Regions from separate parts of the Brevibacillus sp. FIR094 genome, predicted to be linked through region 3. Evidence: riboswitches for the same ligand, from Rfam matches in the RefSeq annotation. Region 3 holds a riboswitch; each other region holds the start of a gene.
The links. Region 3 has a riboswitch for S-adenosylmethionine ahead of ACQ5DJ_RS25205 (methionine ABC transporter ATP-binding protein). Riboswitches for the same ligand answer to the same signal wherever they lie in the genome.

Region 1 (5,500 bases), on a different contig from region 3:
GTAATCGGAACGAACTGGATCACCGAGGAATTTATCCAGGCTGGTCAAGAAGTAGAAGGATTTTCTCTTCAGGCTGTTTATTCACGTACCATCGAACGCGCCAAGGAATTCGCTGACAAGTACCATGCTCCATTCGCCTATAACAGCCTAGAAGAAATGACTGCAAGCAAAAATATGGACGCGGTCTATATTGCGAGCCCCAATTCCTGCCACGCGGAACAAGCGATCCAGTGCATGGACGCGGGGCTACACGTATTGTGTGAAAAGCCACTGGCTTCCAATGCGATTGAGGTAGAAGAAATGATCGAAGCAGCGAAAAGAAATAACGTTTTACTCATGGAGGCTGTCAAATCTACACTGTTACCCAATTTTTTTGCGATACAAGACAACCTGCACAAGCTGGGAAAGGTACGACGTTTTATTGCTAGCAATTGCCAATATTCTTCGCGCTATGACGCCTATCGCGAAGGGAAGGTTTTACGTGCTTTTGATCCCGCTTTTTCAAACGGAGCCTTGATGGATATCGGTATCTATTGCCTTTATCCGTTACTCATTCTTTTTGGCAGACCAGACGACATCAAAGCAGAAGGAATTGTGCTTGATTCTGGAGTAGACGGAGAAGGTAGCATTCTTTTGAAGTATCGAGAGATGGATGCAATCATTAGCTTTTCGAAAATTACGACCTCCTATCAGCCAGCAGAAATCCAAGGGGAGGACGCCACAATGGTGATCGATCGAATCAACCATCTCAAAGAAGTGGACATTCGTTACAGAGACGGACGAATTGAGCAAGTGACAAGACCGCAGACCCCGAAGACCATGCATTATGAAATTAGGGAGTTCCTACACTTGGCAAGAATAGGGGCTAGACAATCTACAACGAATTCGCATGATGTCTCCAAAACGACCATGCAGGTCATGGATGAAGTAAGAAGACAGATGGGAATCGTTTTTCCTGCGGATCATAAAAAACGGTAAGTAAAGGGGAGGGCGTTTAGGATGAAAATGTATGATGTAACCGCCACCGTGTACGAAGGAATGACGGTGTATAAAAACAAGCCGGAAAAGCAGCCGAAAATACGTACCGCTACCAATGGCTATGTAACCGAATCGAGAATCGACATGGACCTACATTCTGGTACCCATGTGGATGCTCCCCTGCACATGGTAAATGCCGGCGATACATTTGAGAGTATTTCATTGGAGAAGCTAGTGGGCAGTTGCAAGGTTCTCGATCTCACAGCGGTAGAGGACAGGATCACTCGCTCCGATTTGGAGGGCTTCGATCTTGCGCGAGGCGATTTTGTCTTGTTTAAAACGAAAAATTCTTTTGAAGAGGCGTTCTCTTTTGAATTCATCTTTCTTTCAGAGGAAGGTGCAGAATATGTAAGCGAGCTGGGTGTGCGAGGTATTGGTACCGATGCACTTGGGATCGAACGCAGTCAGGAAGGGCACCCCACCCATAAAAAGCTGTTTGCAGCGGGAGTCATTGTCGTGGAAGGCTTGCGCCTAGCAGAGGTCCCGCCAGGCGAGTATTTTCTGGTAGCTGCACCACTTAAGCTGATCGGCACGGATGCAGCCCCAGCAAGGGTCCTATTGTTTGAAGGCTTACATAGCGTATGATGGTGAAGGTCACCCGCCTGTGAAGATCTGGCGGGTGTGTTCGTATTGGGCTTGTTTTAAGCGGCAGGTAAAGTGAATAACGAGGAGTGGGAAATACATGCTCAGACGACCAGAGCGCGATGAATACGCTGCATATTTTGAGTATTATATTGGACTTCTACCAGAGGGGGATCTGCAAACGATCCTCACGCAACAAGGAGAGAGGCAAGTCGCGCTATTTTCGTCCCTTGCGCCTGAGCAAATTGATTATCGGTATGCACCAGGCAAATGGACAGTAAAAGAGGTTTTGGGTCATCTTGTCGATACAGAACGCATCATGAGCTATCGCTTATTGAGAATCGCGAGAGGAGATCAGACACCCCTCGTCGGTTTTGATGAGAATGCTTTTGTCGAACACGGGTGTTTTCAGCTACGAGACCTCTCTGATTTATTGGAAGAGTATAAGGCTGTACGTGCTTCAACCATCGCGCAAGCCGGAGGAATCTCTCCAGAAGCGTGGTTGCGTACAGGAACTGCCAACGGAAACAAGCTATCTGCAAGGACGTTGGCTTATGTGATTGCAGGACATGAAGGTCACCACAGCACCATTTTGAAAGAGCGGTATTTGGGGTAAGTTCGCAAAATAAGGAAGAATAAGGTAAAATCTAGGGAGAACAATTTCATAGGTGGAAACAGGTTCCTTAGGGCGTAACCAATTCGCGACAAGGATAATAGGGAAGCTCGGTGCAAATCCGACACGGTCCCGCCACTGTAAAAGGGGAGTCAGCGTCCAACAAGCCACTGGTCTATCAAAATAGACGGGGAAGGCGACGCTAGACGATGAACCCATAGTCAGGAGACCTGCCTGTTTCGACAACACTGATAGACCTACGGGAGATAGGGAGGTGTTAGAGATGGCTTGCGAAAAACAGCGCGTGGACAAGTACGTCCCTCTTTTTCTGGCATTTTCTAACGATCGTCACGGTCGAGCGGAAAATGCTCTTTTTATTTTGGGCAGGATAAAAGAAGAGGAGGGCGTGCGATGATTCAACTTTTCATTTGCCAATATTGCGGATATGTCGAGGAAAAAGAGCTGCCTGAGGAAGGCCGGGAGGGCGTGTTTCATTGCGCTTGCTGCAGTATGGAAGAGGTAGAAAGCCTGTTCACCCACAACTGAAAGTCGTGTCAAATCAGCTTGCAATCAGAAAAGAAAGAATTTTGTTGACGCTTGCCTTGGAATTTCTTAGAATAAAGCTCAACAGCATAAACAGTTCTTATCCAGAGAGGTGGAGGGTCTGGCCCTATGAAGCCCGGCAACCGTTGCATATTGCGACAAGGTGCCAATTCCTGCGAGACGTTTCGTCTCGAAAGATAAGAAGCGGGTTACTCCATTAGTAGATGAACCTTCTTCTTAGCGAAGAAGGTTTTTTTCAATTTCATATTTTCTTTATCCAGAGAGGTGGAGGGACTGGCCCGATGAAGCCCGGCAACCGTCACGCATATTTTGTGACAAGGTGCCAATTCCTGCAGGACATATACGTCCTGGGAGATAAGGAGGGGGAGCATTAGCTGCTAACAAGCCTTCTTCTTATCGAAGATGGCTTTTCTTTTTATCTAAAATTCAGGGTATGGGGTGGTCAGGATGAGTGCAGAAGTGGTACGTGTGGGATTACTGGGATTGGGAACAGTGGGTGGAGGCGTAATCAAAACGATCCGTTCGCAACAGGAGAAGCTTTCTTCTCGACTGGGAAAACGAATTGAGATCGTCAAGGCTTTGGTGCGTGACTCGGAAAAAGAGCGGGCGGTTCATGTTGACCCGGCTTTACTGACAACTGACTTTGAGGATGTATTGAGAAGCGATGTGGATATCGTGGTGGAGGTCATGGGCGGTGTAGAACCTACCTATGACTACGTTCGTGCTTTGATCGAAAAGGGCTGCCATGTAGTAACGGCCAACAAAGAGCTCCTGGCGAAAAAAGGAACCGAGCTAGTCGATTTGGCAAATCAGCATCAAGTGCATCTGGCCTATGAAGCGAGTGTGGCAGGGGGCATCCCGATCTTGAGCGTACTCCGGCAGTTCCTTCGCACGAACGATATCCAAGGCGTTCGCGGTATTCTCAACGGAACAACGAACTTCATTTTGACGAAAATGGAGGCAGAACAGCTCTCTTATCAGGAGGTTCTCAAGCAAGCGCAGGAGTTGGGCTATGCCGAAGCAGACCCTCGTTCGGATGTAGAAGGCTTTGACGCTATGTACAAGTTGTACATCCTGGCACAGCTTGTTTACGGAGAATCGCTACCGCTAGCGGATGTTGTTCGTAAAGGAATTTCAGATTTGTCAGCGGGTCACATTCGGATTGCGAGCGAGCTGGGGTACCGGATCAAGCTGATCGCGCAGGCCTATCAAGCTGAACAAGGCATTCGCCTATCTGTTGAACCAACCATGCTTCCGCTGAGCCACCCGTTGGCGCAAATCCACGACGCGTTTAATGCGGTGCAGCTATCCGGCAACATTGTGGGAGACTTGTTGTTTACAGGAAGAGGGGCAGGCGAGCTACCTACAGCAAGTGCAGTCGTGGAGGATTTGGCCTATTTATTGACACAGCCATTCACACCGCATCCTACTTGGAAAGAAAAAACGGCTGACAAAGCTGGAGTCACCTTGGACTCAGAAGAACGCGTCTTGTGTTATCTAGAAGGCTCATGTCATACTGCCACGCCAGATCTTGTCTTGCATTTCCTCGAGCAGGCAGGCGTGAACGTGCATAAACTAAAAGTCCAATTCGACTTGGGGGGCGTCTTGCGCGCAGGTTTGATCGTGACAGGAATCAGTGAAGAGCACGAGTCCCTGTTGAAAAATGATTTTGGCTTAGAAGTGCGCCGCTTCCCTATTATCGAATCTGCATAAGTAATAGGAATAACAAGAAGAAAAGCCGTATTTCTAGTTACCTGGAAACACGGCTTCTTTTGTCAGGGGGCAGTCTCCACCGCTTTTGCACGCGGCTGTATACGCCCGTCACTTTGTATGTCGACACTCTCGGAAATAGATTCAATACGTTTTAGCAGGGCAGCGCCGTTGCTTTCATTCATGGGTACAGCTTGTCCCAATTCTGCGTGAAACGGAAGCATCGTCAACTCACAATCGCCGCTTTTCGTACAGTTTGCTTGCAGGACCATCGTTTCCCAAGTCTTGGGTTCGCTTGACCGTGTGAAAATGAAATTGCCCAGACTGTACGCAATCCATTTGTCGTTGTATCGTTCAAAGCCTTGAAGAACGTGGGGATGACCGCCGACAATCAAATCTGCACCAGCATCGATGTAGGCACGAGACAACTCTTTTTGATGATCGACAGGATAATCGGAGCGTTCCTTGCCCCAGTGTGCAATTACCACGACGAGATCTGCTTGGTTGTTCGCATCTTGGATCGCTTTCACTGCTAGCGTAGGATCATAGGAAGCGGCCATACCTGGCTGAGAATCCCCTGCAAACCAGCTTGTTTCGGGAATGACCCTGCTGAAGCCGAGAATTGCGATCTTGATGCCGTTCTTTTCAATGAATACAGGTGAATAGGCACGGTTGGCATTCTTTCCGGCGCCGACGTATTCAATCCGGTTCTTGTCCAAAGCGTCAAAGGTATCGAGCAATCCCGGAACTCCTTGATCCATGGAGTGATTATTGGCGAGATTCACTACATCAATTCCTGCGTTTTTCATGGCAGGAACAGCAAGTGGGGACGACTTGTAGACATACTCTTTGTTCTGTGCAGCAACACCTGTGGTGGTGATCGGCGTCTCCAAATTGGCAATCGTGATATCATCTTGCAAAAAGAGCGAGCTTACATGCTTGTATGGGTAGTCATAGCTGTTGTTTGCAAGTAAGGTTTTCTCTACATTCCCT
Region 2 (5,500 bases), on a different contig from region 3:
TTCTGAAGGCGGTGGAAAGAGGAATGATTCAATTCCACCCGAAACAGCCCACCTGTTTCTAGGGTAATGCCAGTGTGCAATTGCCCCAGCTCACGAAAACTGTCAAAGAGCCGAGATACGTACCGAGCATTGCGGCCAATTTCATCCATGTACCGCTTTTTGGAATCGATTTCTTCTAATACGACTGCTGGTATGACTATTTCGTTGTCAGCGAAAGAAAACATCGCCCTTGGATCTTGCAGGAGTACGTTGGTATCCAGTACGTAGATTTTCTTCAATATCTCGCCTCCTATTACCCTTCTTATATACCCTATGCAATTTTTGGAGGGATGCTCAAGTGCGGCGACGTGATGTACTACAGTCTATGTTCAGGTCGACAGAGATAGACGACCCATTGGCAGAATGAAAATGGGCAGCCCAGAACAAAATACTTGTAACCCTGCCCTCCTCACGAAGGAAGGCAATACTGGGAAAGGGAGAATGCCTGTGAAACGGATCATGATCTACTGCCTCGGTTTTAGCTTGTTGCTTACAGCATGTATGTCGGGCAATAAACCCCCGGCGAATCAGGCTACACAACAGCCGAAGCATGCCACTCATACTCAGCGCGTTCAGCAAACAGCTCCTGAGCCTGCTTACAATCAATCTTCCCAAGCCACTGCTGATCGTCTCGCCCAACTAGCAACACGTGTGAAAAGGGTACACAGCGCCACTGCAGTGGTCTTAGGCAAATATGCGGTAGTCGGTATTACTGTGGATCCGAATCTGGATCGCCCTGAAGTTGGCGTCATTAAGTACACGGTTGCGGAAGCTCTGAAAGAAGACCCTCAAGGAGCAAATGCTGTCGTAACTGCAGACCCTGCCATCGTACAGCGGTTACGAGAAATGAGAGATGATATTCGTCGCGGCCATCCTGTTGCCGGTGTTACGGAAGAGTTAGCGGATATCGTAGGTCGGATCATTCCCCAACTGCCGCGCAGTGTGCAGCCTCGAGAAGAAACCCCTTCTCAAGTAAAAGAAAAACGCATGCACAAAGAGCCGCAAGGACAAAACAAAATCAATGCAAATCGTACAGGAACGCCTTAAAAGAAAAGAGGTATCCCCCGGATTTAAGCCCGGGAGAATACCTCTTTTTCTTTATGGATGGGTGCTTCAGATGGCAAATGATCCAAAGCTTGCTTCAAATCTGCCACCAAGTCCTCGTAATCCTCTAAACCAGCTGACAACCGGATCAAACCATCTGTAATTCCCCTTGCAGCCCTTTCCTCAGCAGGCATCGCTGCATGTGACATCGTAGCCGGATAGGAGAGAATCGTTTCCACTGCCCCGAGGCTGACAGCCACAATCGGCAATTTCACACGATCAAACAACGCTTTTGCTCGATCACGGTTCCCTACGTCAAAAGAAAGAACTGCCCCATGACCAGTCGCTTGTTGTGTTTGAATCAGATGACCAGGATGATCCTCCAGTCCTGTATAGTAAACGCGGCTTACTTGTGGATGCGATGACAACCAGTCAGCCAAGCTCGCGGCTGTTTTCGTGCTGACATCCAGTCGGGCTTTCAATGTTTTGAGACCACGCATCACCAGCCAGCAGTCCTGCACACCCAATATCGCTCCCATGCCATTCTGGATAAAATAGAGCTGCTCCCCTAACGCAGCCTCTCTGGTCACGGCCAGACCTGCCACGACGTCGCTATGCCCTCCGATAAACTTCGTTGCACTATGAATGACCACATCTGCACCAAGTTCCAATGGCCGCTGGTAATACGGGGTAAGGAATGTATTATCGACAATGACCAGCAAGCCGTACTCCTTCGCGATACGAGAAACCGCTGCAATATCTGTCACCTTTAAGGTGGGATTGGAGGGGGTCTCCAGGTAAATCCCTTTCGTCACCGGTGTAATGGCCGCACGAACAGCTTCTGTATTTGTTGCATCCACGAATGTAACGGAGATGCCCATTCTCGACAATACCTTGGTCAAAAACCGAAACGTGCCACCGTATACATCTTCCGCCACTACAACATGGTCTCCGGCTGAAAACAGCATGAACACGCTGGAAATGGCAGCCATGCCAGATGAGAATGCGAAACCGCGTGCGCCCCCCTCCAGAGACGCAATGGCTTCCTCCAAAGCCTGCCTCGTTGGATTGCCTGATCTGGCATAATCGAATGTTCCTGGCTGATCGATATCTGCCTGATGAAACGTCGAAGCTTGATAAATCGGAACCGACGACGCACCTGTGAACGGGTCAATGCAAGTCGAACCGTGGAGGATCTTGGTTGCAAAATTCATCGTACACTCCCCCCTACGACCAAACTAGCATTCAATGCCTGAAACAAATCGGCTACGACATCATCTGGATGCTCGATGCCAACCGACAGTCGCAACAATCGATCACAAACACCGACATGCTCTCTGACTTCTTGCGGGATATCGGCGTGAGTCTGCGTCGCCGGATACGTACACAATGACTCGACACCACCCAGACTTTCCGCAAAGGATACGATTTGCAGATTTTGCAGGAACAATCCCACCTGCTCTACATCGCGTACCCGGAACGATACCATCCCACTATGCCCAGTCGCTTGATTCACCTGTATTTCATGCCCCGGATGCTCTGGCAGACCTGGATAAAATACCTCCGCCACTGCCGGATGCTCACGCAGCTTTTCCGCTACAATCAAGGCATTGGATTGGTGACGCTCCATCCGCAGTGCCAATGTTTTCATCCCGCGAACGAGAAGCCAGCAATCTTGTGGTCCGAGCACAGCACCGATTGAATTGTGCAAAAACCGGATTTTTTCCGACAACTCTTCCCCTTTTGTTACGATGAGACCAGCCAGCACATCGTTATGTCCTGCCAAATACTTGGTTGCACTATGTAAGACGATATCTGCACCAAGCTCTAGTGGGCGTTGACAATACGGGGTTAAGAATGTGTTGTCTACAATCGTAAGGAGACCGTGCTGTTTCGCCAATTGCGTTACTGCTCGAATATCCGTAATCTGCATGAGCGGATTGGTTGGTGTCTCGACGAAGATCGCCTTTGTATCTGGGCGAATCGCATTTTTGAGTGCACCAATGTCACGCAAATCTACATACGAAAACGTCAAACCATAGCGAGAGAGCACTTGCTCGAACAATCGATAGGTTCCTCCGTACAGATCGAGTGAAACGATCAGATGATCCCCTTGGGAAAACAAGCCCATAACGGTATGAACAGCAGCCATTCCTGAGGCGCAAGCGAATCCTGCATCTCCTGATTCCGCTTCAGCGATGGTCTCCTCCAGAATGGTGCGAGTAGGATTAGCGGTGCGCGTATAATCATATCCAGTGCTCTGGCCCAAGGCAGGATGGCGATAAGCCGTTGCATAGTAAACAGGAAAGCTCACCGCCCCTGTTTTTTCGTCTCTGCCTACTCCCGCCTGAATCAATTTCGTTTCCAATTTCATGTCTGTTTCTCTCCCTCCAATAGTGTACGAGGGCATCAAAAAAGCCCCCTTTCCTCTGAAAGAAGGCTTTGTTTACGTCACCGTAAGCAAATCCTTCTCATCTTTCAGAGTTTGATAACTCTGCAGGAATTAGCACCATTATCTCCCTGTTAAAATACAGGTGATTGGTTGCCGGGCATCATCGGGCCAGTCCCTCCGCCGCTCTGGATAAGAAGATTGCTATTCAATTTGATTGACCCTAATACTAAAGGATCGGCAGGATTCTTGTCAACAATTTATTTCCACATGTTAATTTGCATCTTTCAAGGCGGTCATAACTTGATTGTCCAGCTTCGCTGCTGCGTTTTTGTCATACGTCTTTTCATATTGTGGTTCTACGGAAATACGGGAACCGTAAAACATAATATCACGAACGGCCTCAATTTTGATTTCTGCCATGGCCAGCTTGAGCGGAACTCCTTCCAGTCGGTCTGTTTTGACGAAAGCACGACCATTAATAGCAAAAGACGAGCCGGCACCGATCAAATGCAGGACAACTTGCGGTTCCTTCGCAATATTAGCCAAAATACGTGAGCGATTATCTACGGCAAAACGAATCGTATCGGCGCTGACAGCATACGTCCAGGACAAGGAGCTGAGCGATGGTGCCCCTGACTCATGGTCTACTGTGCCCAAGGTAACAAAACGCTCCTTTTGCAAGAGCTTGAATAAATCTTCGGAAAGAGATTGGGAAACAGTTTCAGCCATTTCAAAGCCTCCTAACAAACGTTTTGTACGTTCATTTTACCCTTCGCCTAGCTGATAGGCAAACGTTTCCTCTCCACCTTGATTCTGGTTGTCTTTTTCCCTAGACTGGTAGGTAACGATACCGAATGATGGAAGGGGATGGACAGCTTGTCGCCTACAGACCGCCTTATGCAGCAAATTGATCAAGTTCTTGAAGAGCTTCAGGAAGTTCGGAAGGTAAATGAGCGGATGCATAAAATTGCGATGTTCCTGGAAGATATCCGACTAGCAGATGTGATTCAAAATTACACAGCCCCGCGCAAGCTGCTCTGGATCAATTTCCTCGCAGGTCTTGCCCGGGGTCTGGGGTTGACTATTGGTACTGCTATCGTATTGGCATTCCTCGGCTCTCTCTTGACGCAATTTCTTTCCATCCCCATTCTGGGGGATTACATCAGACAATTGGTGGAGTACGTCGAGACTTACAAGCAGCGGCCTTAACGTTAGCGACTAGTCTCTGTCGTCGTTACGATCGTCATCGCCCTGGTCATCATCGTCATCATGATGTTTGTCGTGCTTTTTCCAATAACCATACGCGTTGCCATTGGGATGCTTATCTTTCTGCTTCCCTTTTTCTTTTTTCTTTTTGTCATCATCTTCGTCTTTATCCTCGTCTGTTGGCTTCACAGGCTCGACAATGACTTTTGTGCTTAATGCAACGTCAGTTTTCTTAACCAGCTTATCGTCTTCATACAATTCGACTTGAATTGTTTTGGCACTAAAGGAATGATTCTTGTACGACAATGTCAGCGAAAACTCGCCTTTGTCATTTGGTTTCATCTCTTTTTTCTTCCCGTCAGGAGCGATCACAAATAGTTCAGTATCGTCCTTTTTATTCCAGCCGCTTACTGTCCCCTTCACCTGTATGGACTTGGCGGCAGGATTGTTTACAGCAGTCGCCTTGATGGCATATACGGTCGCTTGATCCTTGTCAGGAGCGTTGACGATTTCTACCTGAACGGATTCGGAATCAACCTTCTTGCCATCCTCGTAAACCTCGATCAAGGCTTTTTGATCTTTTGCTGCTTGTACATCCTTTACTGAAACCGTGAAGCTGCCTACGCCATCCCACAGCTTCTTCACGTTTGCGTCTTTTTTCACGCCATTATAGGTGACAGTTACTTTGTCTGCCCCCTGCTTGACAATTCCTTTTACTTTTAATTCCTTTTTCTTCGCATCCAATACGGACATGGTATGGATGATCATTTCCTTATCTTCTTCTGCTTTTGGAACGATCTTTACCTTTTCGCTATCGAC
Region 3 (5,500 bases):
CCCAAAACCGACAGCATACGCGATGGCACTGACGACGAGCTGTGCGGACAAGCTCTGATTCACGAGCCGCTTGATCCAGGACGTGATGGGCTGCCCGGCAAAAATGATAATCCCGTTGATCGTCCACAGCCAGCTATACGAAGAAAGCGGCATACCTTGTTCGGTAATATAAGGAGCGACGCCTGTGTTCCATACCGTATTGGAAAAGAAAATGAGTGCTGCGCCTAATGCCATAAACAAGTACAACTGGTAGCGCAATAACAGGGTGAAGTTGTTTTTCTCGCGGTGTTTTTGCCGTTCCTCCTGTTGCTCACCGACCAGATCCTGATGCGAAATGTTTTTCATAAAAAGGAAGAAGAACAAGGCAAAGAGTAAGGTGCTCGTGCTGTTGAACCAAAACGTAAGCTGGAAGGATAAAGTGGCAATGACTCCAGCCAACGCGGTACCGATTGCCATCCCTAGGTTGTTTCCGACATAGACAATGTTAAACAATGCTCGGCGCTGTTCTTTCCAGCGAAAGCCGATAAATGCCTGAATGGCAGGAAACGACAGGTTGAACGTAAACCCAAGCCCCATCATGAGGATCAGGTAGATGGGCCAGCTCTGAACGAAAGGAATGGAAAATTGAATAAGTCCTTGAATAATCAATGCGCCGACAATAAGCCGCTTGGCACCTAGTCGATGAAACAACGATCCGCCAATGAATTGACCGAAGATTCCAGCCAGAGATTGGATCATCAAGACGAATCCAGCTTCTGTCATCGAGCGTTGCAAAATGGTATGTACGTATAACGTAGTAAGTGGCCACATAAAGGCACTCCCGGAGGAGTTAATAAAGCTGGCGATGAGGAAGAAAATGGCCTCACGTGGATAGCGATTGAGGAAAGCGGATGGTGATATCACGCGAATGCACCCCTTACCATTAAGGATAAGAATAGTATAACGAACATTCTGAACTTTGTAAATTAAAATGTATATAATGTCGCAGGTACCCAAATAAAGGCTGCTCCACTTTTGTCGAATTCGAGTATACTAGACAAAGTGGAGAGATGACATCAACTGAGGATATAGAGAATAAAGGTGGACTTTATGAAAATATGGAAACGAGTGTTGCTTCTTTTGCTTGTCGTGATGGCTACGACAGCTGGATACTACGGATACTCTTTTTATCAATTTGCTCAAAATATTCAAGAGCCTAACATCGCACCGCCTAGTGGTGGGAATTCCACCAAAGCAGCAGAAATACCAGAGTGGGATGGTAAGGAACGTGTCAATATCCTGCTGATGGGAGTAGACCGCAGAGGAATGAAAAATAACGGGCTTCCTCGTTCTGACTCCATGATGCTGGTCAGTATCGATCCTACGGGGAAACGTTATGATATGTTTTCAATCCTGCGTGATACGTATGTAGATATTCCCGGTAGAGGTAGCTCGCGGATCAACTCTGCGATTGTAGAGGGTGGACCTGAGCTGGCAATGGAAACGGTTAGTCAGTTCACTGGACTTCCAGTAGATCGTTACGTGATTACTGACTTTGAAGGTTTCAAGGCTCTGATTGATGCAGTGGGCGGAGTCGAGATCGATGTAGAAAAAAACATGTATTATCATGACCCGACAGACAAAGGTGCTTACGATATTAATCTGAAAAAGGGTCTGCAAAAATTGGATGGAGACAAAGCTTTGCAATATGTTCGTTTCCGTCATGATGCGACCTCTGATTATACACGGACGGAGCGTCAGAGGAAATTAATGACAGCAGTCGTGGATCAGATGAAGAATGGTACAACGCTGATGCAGCTTCCTACGATTTTGAAGGAAGTAACACCGTATGTTCAAACCAATATTAGTTCGGTGGACATGCTGAAGCTGTCTGCACTCGGATTAAAATTGAATACGTTAGAGCCAGGCAATTATCAATTGCCGCCAATGGGGATGTTCCGTGAATCGAACCGCGCAGGCTCCGTTCTGGTTCCGGATGTCGATCAGGTTCAGTCGTTTGTCCAAGAAAAAATCGCACCTCCTACAGAAACGTCAGATCAACCCGTGGGAGAAAAGAAAAGCAGCACGCAAAACTAAGCGTGCTGTTTTTTTTGTTTTTTAGGAAAGAATAACCATGATATGACCATGGCGGATGCCAACGTTTACAGTGAGTTTATTCCAAGAAGCAACGCCTCGCTTTCACGTAAAGTCAAAAATCATCCGTAACGGCGTCATGGATTAAAAAACTTTTCCTACTATTACTATTGACGTGATATTTTCAAAAAGGATATAATCCGTTTTGTATCATCATGAAATAGAAAAGACGAACATAATATACGTAGATATCTTTCTTATCAAGAGAGGCGGAGGGACAGGCCCTATGAAGCCCGGCAGCCGGTTCATTTTCGGATGAACGTCGCGGTGCCAATTCCTACAAGATTTTTTGGATCTTGTATAGATGAGAAGGGTGGATGCGAACGTATAACATTGCGTTGCAGCCCCTTTTTCGTTTGTGAAAAAGGGGTTTTCTGATTTTATCAAGATTGTGGTCGGGAGGTGGATGCGTTGATCCAACTGCGTCATTTGCATAAAAGCTATCAAGTACAAGGTAAAACCATCCCAGCGTTAACGGGGATCGACCTTTCCATAGAGCAAGGAGAAATATACGGGATCATCGGACACTCTGGTGCAGGGAAAAGTACGTTGATCCGATGCATCAATTTGCTGGAGCGTCCAACTTCAGGGGAAGTTATTGTGGACGGCGTCGATTTGACAAAGCTGGATGAAGGGAAGCTGCAAGAAAAGCGCCGCTCCATCGGCATGATTTTTCAGCACTTTAACTTGCTGTCTTCTTCGACAGTTGGCGAAAATGTCGCTTTTCCGCTCAAGCTGGCAAAGCGTCCAAAGGCAGAGATTGATAAGAAAGTGAACGAGCTGCTGAAGCTGGTTGGCTTGGAGGCACATAAGGACAAATATCCGACTCAACTGTCTGGCGGACAAAAGCAACGTGTCGGGATTGCCCGTGCGCTCGCGAATGATCCAAAAGTGCTGCTCTGTGACGAAGCTACATCGGCTCTCGATCCGCAGACGACGAACTCCATTCTGGCACTCCTCTTGGACATCAACCGCAAGCTGGGCTTGACCATTGTGTTGATTACCCACGAGATGCACGTCATTCGCTCCATTTGTGATCGTGTTGGCGTCATTGATGGAGGAAAGATCGTCGAGTCGGGTAACGTACTGGATGTATTCCTTCGTCCGAAGCATCCAACGACACAAGAATTCGTGGAACAAGTAGCGGATTCTACAGAACTGCGCGAAGCAGTGGAGCACGAAAAGGCCGCGGGGAACCGTACGATTGCTCGAGTCACCTTCCTGGGTGAAAAAACGTATCAGCCGATTCTGTTCCAAACAATGCAAGAGACCGGTACGGTGTTCAGCATTTTGCAGGGAACCATTTCTCGCATGAAGGATACGCCGTATGGGCAGTTGGTGATCGAGCTGGAAGGCGATGTCGCACAGAATCAAAAGACTATTGAGACGCTGCGCCAACGTGGCTTGGAAGTAGAGGTGATATAAATGGACTGGACATTTGAAAATGTGGATTGGGCTGAAATCGGCATAGGCACGATGGATACGCTCACGATGCTCGGTTTTTCCACCCTGTTTACTGTCCTGATTGGTTTGCCGCTGGGCATCATTCTATTTTTGACTTCACGCGGACAGCTTCTGCAAAACCGCACTTTTTATACGATCGCATCATTCGTTGTCAATGTATTGCGCTCAGTACCATTTATCATTTTGATGATCTTGCTGATTCCTGTGACGAAAATGATCGTAGGAACTTCACTCGGTGTACTGGGTGCCATTCCGCCGCTCGTATTCGGTGCCGCTCCGTTTTTCGCACGTTTGGTGGAAACCTCTCTGCGTGAGATTGATAAAGGCGTGATTGAGGCGGCACAATCTATGGGTGCTTCCAATTGGCAGATCGTCTGGAATGTCCTTTTGCCAGAGTCTAGATCGGGCCTGATCGCGGGTATTACGATCACAACGGTTACGCTGGTCTCTTATACCGCAATGTCTGGGGTAATTGGCGGTGGTGGTTTGGGTGACTTGGCGATCCGTTACGGATATCAGCGTTTCCAAACCGATGTCATGGTTGTGACTGTTGTTATTTTGCTGGTGATGGTACAGATCTTACAATCGCTGGGGGACCGTCTGGTTCTCAAGTTCAGCCGTAAGTAGGATTTTTCCATATAGGTTATCAAAGAATAAGATAAATACATGCAAGGGGGAAATCATTCATGAAAAAGCTAGTCGTATCTGTACTTACTACTGTGTTGGCATTTTCTTTGGCAGCTTGCGGAGGCAAAACCGAAACAGCACCTGCTCCAGCTGAAGGCGGCGCACAAGGCGGACAACAGGAAGTAACATTGAAGGTAGGCGCTTCTCCCGTTCCACATGCAGCAATCTTGAAGCTGGTTCAACCAAAGCTGAAAGAACAAGGCGTGAACCTGGAAATTAAAGAGTTCACCGATTACGTACAACCTAACGTTCAAGTGAACGAGAAACAACTCGACGCGAACTTCTTCCAGCACAAGCCTTACCTGGAAGACTTCAATAAAGGACAAAACATGAACCTGGAGCCAGTAGTGGCTGTACACATCGAGCCATTCGGCGCGTACAGCAAAAAAGTAAAATCTGTCGATGAATTAGCTGATGGCGCAACTATCGCGCTGCCAAACGATCCGACAAACAGCGGTCGCGCACTCGCACTCTTGGAGAAAAACGGCGTGATCAAGCTGAAAGAAGGCGCTGGCATCAGTGGTACAGTGAAAGACGTTGTTGAGAACAAGAAAAACCTGAAGTTCAAAGAAGTAGAAGCAGCAATGCTGCCACGCGTGCTGGAAGAAGTAGATATGGCGTTGATCAACACCAACTATGCGCTGGAAGCAAAGCTTGTTCCAACGAAAGACGCCCTGTTTATTGAAGATAAAGATACTCCATACGCAAACATCCTGGTAGCTCGTCCTGACAACAAGGATTCCGAAGCAATGCAAAAGCTGGCAAAAGCACTGACCTCACCTGAAGTGAAAAAGTTCATTGAAGATGAATACAAAGGCGCGATTATTCCAGCGTTCTAAATCAACAAATAATTGATCGATCAACGAAACCCAACTGGCCGAAAAGCTGGTTGGGTTTTACTTTTATTTATAATATAGTGAATTTTCATAAAATTATATTAAATCTATAGCAACCCCGTTTTCAACCCAATTCCGGTCGCGTATATTGTGTTTGAAGTAAGAAAATATAGATAAGGGGGAATTTTCTGATGAAAAGAAATCTCAAGTTGTTTCTTGGCGCGATGCTGGTCGCTGGAAGCGTGTTAGCTGGATGCTCCACGAGTACACAGCCGTCAACGACAACCCCTCCAACTGAGGGAGCCGCAGCACCCGCTGAAAAGCCTGCAAATGGAAAGCAGCAGGTATTTCGGGCGAACATTACGAGTGAGCCATCGACA

Region 1: linked by a shared signal. The riboswitch ahead of ACQ5DJ_RS29420 (homoserine dehydrogenase) and the one ahead of ACQ5DJ_RS25205 (methionine ABC transporter ATP-binding protein) in region 3 are both predicted to bind S-adenosylmethionine.
Region 2: linked by a shared signal. The riboswitch ahead of ACQ5DJ_RS19065 (aminotransferase class I/II-fold pyridoxal phosphate-dependent enzyme) and the one ahead of ACQ5DJ_RS25205 (methionine ABC transporter ATP-binding protein) in region 3 are both predicted to bind S-adenosylmethionine.

What each region holds. Positions count from the first base shown of each region.
Region 1 covers NZ_JBEAES010000066.1:1,452-6,951, reverse strand. The annotation lists gene ACQ5DJ_RS29440 (Gfo/Idh/MocA family protein) at 1-978, shown strand, start outside; gene ACQ5DJ_RS29435 (cyclase family protein) at 1,000-1,623, shown strand; gene ACQ5DJ_RS29430 (DinB family protein) at 1,721-2,236, shown strand; cobalamin riboswitch at 2,280-2,485, shown strand; gene ACQ5DJ_RS29425 (hypothetical protein) at 2,645-2,779, shown strand; SAM riboswitch class I at 2,874-2,980, shown strand; SAM riboswitch class I at 3,047-3,158, shown strand; gene ACQ5DJ_RS29420 (homoserine dehydrogenase) at 3,245-4,510, shown strand; gene ACQ5DJ_RS29415 (CapA family protein) at 4,573-5,500, opposite strand, start outside.
Region 2 covers NZ_JBEAES010000021.1:38,994-44,493, reverse strand. The annotation lists gene ACQ5DJ_RS19080 (PhoH family protein) at 1-278, opposite strand, end outside; gene ACQ5DJ_RS19075 (YhcN/YlaJ family sporulation lipoprotein) at 481-1,086, shown strand; gene ACQ5DJ_RS19070 (trans-sulfuration enzyme family protein) at 1,110-2,297, opposite strand; gene ACQ5DJ_RS19065 (aminotransferase class I/II-fold pyridoxal phosphate-dependent enzyme) at 2,294-3,457, opposite strand; SAM riboswitch class I at 3,552-3,671, opposite strand; gene ACQ5DJ_RS19060 (pyridoxamine 5'-phosphate oxidase family protein) at 3,746-4,204, opposite strand; gene ACQ5DJ_RS19055 (DUF5665 domain-containing protein) at 4,343-4,684, shown strand; gene ACQ5DJ_RS19050 (hypothetical protein) at 4,694-5,500, opposite strand, start outside.
Region 3 covers NZ_JBEAES010000038.1:40,416-45,915, forward strand. The annotation lists gene ACQ5DJ_RS25195 (MFS transporter) at 1-903, opposite strand, end outside; gene ACQ5DJ_RS25200 (LCP family protein) at 1,090-2,076, shown strand; SAM riboswitch class I at 2,328-2,444, shown strand; gene ACQ5DJ_RS25205 (methionine ABC transporter ATP-binding protein) at 2,545-3,558, shown strand; gene ACQ5DJ_RS25210 (methionine ABC transporter permease) at 3,559-4,224, shown strand; gene ACQ5DJ_RS25215 (MetQ/NlpA family ABC transporter substrate-binding protein) at 4,284-5,123, shown strand; gene ACQ5DJ_RS25220 (peptide ABC transporter substrate-binding protein) at 5,312-5,500, shown strand, end outside.